2 linked regions of the Mucilaginibacter paludis DSM 18603 genome follow. The protein of the gene in region 2 interacts with the protein of the main gene of each other region in a pairwise test. Links are inferred from orthologs where the notes say so. Each region holds a gene or a part of one and is shown on either strand. Other genes may lie near its edges. The genes, in order: rsfS and MUCPA_RS14765.

Region 1 (3,230 bases), 250 kb from region 2 along the record:
TAGCGTGTCCTGCTTCATGATAAGCAACGATACGTTTTTCTTCCGGAGAAATAATCTTGTTCTTCTTTTCTAAACCGCCAATAACACGGTCAATTGCATCCTGGAAATCCTGCATGTCAACAGCTTCCTTATCTTTACGGGCAGCTATTAATGCGGCCTCGTTGCACACATTAGCAATTTCGGCACCGGCAAAACCTGGGGTTTGGGCAGAAAGCTTTTTGGCATCCACTTCGGGCGACGTTTTCACGGGACCCAAATGCACCTTAAATATTTGTTCGCGACCAATTAAATCTGGTTTATCGATAGATATTTGTCTGTCAAAACGTCCGGGACGAAGCAATGCCGAATCCAGTACATCCGGACGGTTAGTAGCAGCAAGGATAATAATACCAGAGTCGGTACCAAAACCATCCATTTCAACCAGCAATTGGTTCAGGGTATTTTCGCGCTCATCGTTACCGCCAACCATATTGTTTTTACCACGGGCACGGCCAATGGCATCAATCTCATCAATAAAAATGATACAAGGCGCTTTATCCTTAGCTTGGCGGAACAGATCACGAACACGCGATGCACCCACCCCTACAAACATTTCCACAAAGTCTGAACCAGATAAGGAGAAGAAAGGCACCTGTGCTTCGCCGGCAACAGCTTTAGCCAACAAAGTTTTACCAGTACCTGGTGAGCCTACCAATAAAGCACCTTTAGGTATCTTACCACCCAGGTTAGTATATTTTTTGGGGTTCTTCAGGAAATCTACAATCTCCATTACCTCGTATTTGGCTTCTTCTAAACCGGCAACATCGTTAAAAGTTACCGATACCTGCGCCTCCTTATCAAACAGCGTAGCTTTTGATTTACCGATATTAAAGATTTGCCCGCCCGGCCCGCCGCCAGATCCGCCAGACATACGGCGCATAATGAATACCCACATACCTGCAAACAGTACTACCATAATTACGGTTTGTACCAACCAGCTGGACCAGATACTTTCGTGCGGTTCAAACGAAATAGAAGTTTTTTGATTATCGGGAAGGCCTGCTTCAGCATCATTTACCGATTTCTTCAAACTCTCGAAAGAAGCATCAGAAAATATGTACTGCGGGTTAGTTCCTCCGGAAAAGTTAAAAGTACCTTTATCCTGCAAATCATTGTATTCTGGTTTCTTTAAACTATCTTTTTTAATATAAACTTCGGCAAAAACAAGGTCGCCGCTTTTGTAGGCAACTAAATGGTCAACATCGTGCTGTTTAAGCATTTTGCCTTCAAAGCGCTGCCAGTTAATTAACTTGCCACCGCTTCCGCCTAAAACAACCGGTACTACCAATAAAGCCAGTACAACAACGGCATAAAGCCACATGATATTAAATTTTGGCGTTTTAGGGCTAATTTTCTTATTGGGATTTCTCCGGATGGAGGGTTTTTTATCAGATCTATTATCTTTCATTAGAGTTGTTTTTAACTGTAATGAAGCTATCGTGGGCACGATTTGTTTTTAAGCCACAATAGTTTCACCTATAGAAGCACATGTTATGTGTTATGTTATTTATACTGAAACCGTTATTTTGTTAAGCGCTTTTATAATATTTAATCTCGGCATCTCCCCACAAATCTTCCACACCATAATATTCGCGCTTATCTGTTCTAAAGATGTGGATTACGACATCAAAATAATCCAGCAGTATCCATTCTGCATGTTCCAATCCTTCTTTGTGCCTGGGTTCTTGCTTGGTTGCTTTATAAATCTCTTCTTCAACACTATTTGCAATCGCTTTAACCTGTGTGGTAGAGTCCGCATGGCATATCACAAAATAATCGGCTACCGAACTGTGTATGTTCCTAAGATCTAACCTGATGATTTCATTACCTTTTTTTTCCTGTATTCCATGTACAGCCAGTTCAGAAATGTAGGACGATTCGTTAATTGCTTTACTTTTTACCATCAAAAAGATTTAGTTTTGGACTATTAATTAATATTAATTTGACTTTGCAAAATAACACATTTTCAGGATTATTTGTTGGACAAAATTTGATCACTTTAACCGAAGTTGATTCAACTAACAATTTCCTTAAACAAGCATTGGCAAATTCCACGCCATTAACTGAAGGTACGGTCATTATGGCAGAAAGCCAATACGCCGGTCGCGGGCAGCAACAAAACCGCTGGCACAGCGAACCCGGAAAAAACCTAACTTTTAGTATATTACTTAAGCCCTCTTTTTTACCCCTCAATCAACAGTTCAATTTAAACGTAGCGGTAAGTGTTGGTATTATTAAAGTTCTGGAAAAAGTTTTGGGCCCTACAGCCAGGATAAAATGGCCCAATGATATTTATTATGGCGATTATAAACTGGGCGGTGTTTTAATTGAAAACATGGTTCAGGGCGGCCAGATAAAAAATGCTATAATAGGTATTGGATTAAACGTTAACCAGGATAGCTTTCACCCAGACGTATCGAATGCTACTTCCATTAGACATATTTTACAACGTGACTATGATTTAAAAGCTTTATTAGCAGAAATCTGTGGAAGTATAGAAGCAGCCTATTTAAGTTTGCGGGCACAAAACTTTGAACAATTAAAAACATACTATCTGCAAAAGTTATACTGGCTTGATGAGCTAAAATCGTTTAAAGCCAATGGAATCCGTTTTGACGGTACAATTAAAACGGTTGATGCCAACGGGCAGTTATGTATAAGTGTAGATGGCACTTTAAAGCATTACGATTTTAAAGAAATAGAATTTTTAAATAAATAGCCTTTAACTTACATGACAGTTATCCCACAAACGTGAACAATAGCTGCCCGTAGAAAAATTATTACGTTTTCTACAATAGAAGCACCAACGTTACCTGGAAAGCAATAGCACCACCCCGGCTTCCAGGCTTTAAAAAACGTTGAAAATGATATTAGGCATTTTGAAAAAATTCATCTAAAGCAACCAATGCATAAGGGGATGCAAAGGCAAAGTGTACGGCAAACCGGAATACACGACCTGAACCCCACAGTGCCTACAAGCCTGCCCAAGTGCGAGCCCCAATTTAAAAACTTCTAAAAAAATAATTTGGTGCTGCTTTGTTATGCCTTGATGATAAAATGAGCCGTTAAAAAAATGAACAATTTATATCTTCATATACTGGTAAAAAAATTACAACTTTGGGCGCAAAATGGAGCGAGTTCCAGGCATCTGAATTTAACTCGAATTTAAAGCCCGAGTATGTGCTTGTTAA
Region 2 (3,104 bases):
GTTCATCGTGCACCAGTTTCAATAAAATATTTTCGCCGTTGCAAAGCACGCTTAAGGTGGCTTCGTTCAATTCTTCCAAACCTACCTTGGGCAAGCCCCGGAGCGAAGCTAATGAACCGGCCAGCCTAACCGCTTCGATGATGTGGGCAACGGACGTATCCATCTGTTGCTTCCTGAATATTTGCGCCACCCTGGCCATCCAGCGGGTACCATCATCGTTGGGATATTGCCAAACATGGCTATACCAGCCAGGCGAATTAATACCCGCCCCATAGCCACTTTGAAAGCTGAGGCGACTAAATGTCCAGGGGATCCAGGTACACTCTGTTTTTACTTTGGGCAAGCCTTTTAACAGGTCGTTATCCTCTTTTTGCGATACCTTGGCCTGTAATGCGGGTACGTGCCATGCGCCGCAGATTACGGCGATGGTATGGAACATTTCTTTTTCGGCCTGCCGGATGGTGCGGCGCATGTAAGCCTCCCGTAGTTGCTCCAGCTTCTTATCTTTTTGAGGGATGCTTTCGCGTACGGCCTGCATGGCTTCGGCTACGGCATCAAATACTTCATCGTTATTTAAACGGTATTCAAAAGTATGTTCCCACCATTGCTCTTGGTCGGCAAAGCCAGCTGCATCCGAGAGGTAACTGATGGGGTTTTTGCTGAGCTGTAATAGTTCAACAGGCTGTGCCTCCTGGTTAATATACGCCTCGTCGGGCTGGATATCCTGCTGTAATTGCTGCTGCTCTTTTTCAATCAGCATCTGGTTGCCAGCTGGCAAGTCCATAAAGCGGACGTGGATGTTTTGCCGGCGAGCATACAGAATAGCTTGCCACTCCGGGGAAAACTCGGCAAAGGGATAAAAAACGGATCGTTGCGGATCATCGGGTTGGTAACATAGCAAAGCAACCGGCGGCTTCAGTTCCGCGTGTCCAACCCACTGTAACATCGCATCGGCTTCCGGCGGGCCCTCCACCAGTACAATATCGGGCTTTACCGATTCCAGGAAAGCCTTCACGTTTTTTGCCGAGCCCGGCCCGTGGTGCCTGATGCCTAAAATATTTACTGCCATGTAGGGTTGGTATTATAAATCGCGGCAGGCGCGGTAAATATCGCTCCAATCGCTCCGGGGTTTCACTACGGTTTCCAAATACTCCTGCCATACCAGTTTATCCTGCACCGGGTCTTTAACTACCGAGCCAATGATGCTGGCTGCCAGGTCGGCGGCGGTAAGGCGCCCATCGCCAAAGTAAGCCGCCATAGAGAGTCCGCTGTTCACAACCGAAATAGCTTCGGCTGTACTTAAAGTACCTGTGGGGATCTTGATTTTGGTTTTGCCATCCAGCGTAACACCACTGCGCAACTCGCGGAAAATGGTTACAATCCGGCGGATCTCCTGCAAAGCGGGCGGTTCGGCTGGCAGCTCCATTACTTTTTCGAAGCTCTCCACACGGCGGCGTACAATATCAATTTCTTCTTCTATCGAATCGGGCAGGGGCAAAATCACGGTATTGAAACGCCGTTTTAGCGCGCTCGAAAGTTCGTTTACACCCTTGTCACGGTTATTGGCGGTGGCTATCACGTTAAAGCCTTTTACAGCCTGCACTTCGATGTTGAGCTCGGGCACGGGCAATGTTTTTTCGGACAGGATGGTGATCAGCGTATCCTGCACATCCGCGCCAATGCGGGTAAGCTCCTCCAAACGCACAATTTTGCCATCTTTCATGGCGCGCATTACCGGTGTTTCCACCAAGGCGTCGGGTGTAGGGCCCTGCGCAATTAAGCGGGCATAATTCCAGCCATAACGTACCGATTCTTCGCTGGTGCCGGCGGTTCCCTGGATAATGAGGGTAGAGTCTCCGCTGATACCCGCCGCCAGGTGCTCACTCACCCAGCTTTTAGCCGTACCCGGCAAACCATAAAGCAGCAGGGCCCTATCAGTGGTGAGGGTTGCTACCGCTATTTCCATCAGGCGCCGGTTGCCGATGTATTTTGGCGAAACCTCAAAGCCGTTTTTAAGTTTGCCGCCCATCAGGTAGGTAACTACGGCCTGCGGCGATAATACCCAGTTGGCGGGTTGCTTTTCGTGATCCTGTTTTTTGATTTCTTCCAGTTCGTGTGCAAATAATTGCTCTGCATGCTGACGTAGTATCTGTGACATATTTAGGTTTTTACGCGTTAAAGGCCCGAAGCGTTTGTTGCTTTAAGGTGAGTAATTTAATTAAATGATGTTTGCTCTTTTCCCAGGTCTGCCGGATATTGGCATCCGTAGGTTCAATCTTTTCAACCTGACTGATGATCGCTATCGGTATTAAACCGATATGCTGGTTAAAAAATGTCCGGTTATATTGATATGGGTAATTAGCCATATACTGAACTGCCTTAGCTGTGAATGTTAAACCCCACTCCTGGTTACAAAGTAGTGCGTAGTGTATAGCATCTTTGGCCTCGGAATTCATTAAGCGTAACAGGTATTTTTCTTGTTCAGGCGGATCAAGATAGTTGATAAAATCAACATAAAAACCATCGAGCTGCAAAAAGTACCGCATCCAGCTTTCAGCCTTAAAAAGAGACACTGCCATGCCCAAGGCTCCTACCATGGATGGGGCATACTTTGCAAAATGTTGAACTACCTGCTCAGGGCCCATCTCGAATTGTTGCTCCCAAAAAACAGGTGGAATAGCGCTAATCAACTGGTATATGATGTATTCCTCATCAGTCATGGTACTTTTTATACCTGTTAGCTTTTGTATGCCCGATTTAAAGATGCTTTCATCTACCTTGGCCGGTAGTTTTAATTGGATAGAAATTTTTGTCATCATCCCCAATAAAGCTTTCTCCCTTTTCAGAATCACGGATTGGCTCAGCAACTCTTCGTATTGCCTTACAATGGATGAGCCGGGAATCTGTTTGAGCAAAGCCATCACCTCATCCTTTACTTTCTGCGCTTTCTCGTTAAGTAAGCTTTCCAGCCAGGGCAGATCTGCAGCGCTGCTGTTTATTTTTAATATCTTGAGCAGTTCTGCCTTGCTGGCGGCATTCTCTTGCGGCCAGGTTTGCTGTAGCCATTCCCTTGCCCGGTCAGGGGCGGCTCGCCTTGTATTGGT

What was found.
Region 1: the proteins of MUCPA_RS14765 (region 2) and rsfS interact in binary tests that used the Escherichia coli proteins (3 or more experiments, as listed by UniProt). The link is inferred for Mucilaginibacter paludis DSM 18603 from one-to-one orthologs.

Annotation. Positions count from the first base shown.
Region 1 is NZ_CM001403.1:3,743,545-3,746,774, reverse strand. The notes cover bases 257-3,153. They hold rsfS (ribosome silencing factor), read right to left. Parts: upstream 1,944-3,153; coding sequence 1,569-1,943; downstream 257-1,568. Other genes in these bases: MUCPA_RS15960 (biotin--[acetyl-CoA-carboxylase] ligase), read left to right, coding at 1,988-2,758; ftsH (ATP-dependent zinc metalloprotease FtsH), read right to left, coding at 257-1,447. Also shown: more of ftsH, read right to left, coding at 1-256; MUCPA_RS39255 (hypothetical protein), read left to right, coding at 3,218-3,230. UniProt on the Escherichia coli protein: Functions as a ribosomal silencing factor. Interacts with ribosomal protein uL14 (rplN), blocking formation of intersubunit bridge B8.
Region 2 is NZ_CM001403.1:3,495,213-3,498,316, reverse strand. Bases 121-2,891 are described here. They hold MUCPA_RS14765 (ATP-binding protein), read right to left. Parts: upstream 2,159-2,891; coding sequence 1,082-2,158; downstream 121-1,081. Other genes in these bases: MUCPA_RS14760 (DUF5691 domain-containing protein), read right to left, coding at 2,169-2,891; MUCPA_RS14770 (DUF5682 family protein), read right to left, coding at 121-1,069. Outside these bases: more of MUCPA_RS14770, read right to left, coding at 1-120; more of MUCPA_RS14760, read right to left, coding at 2,892-3,104.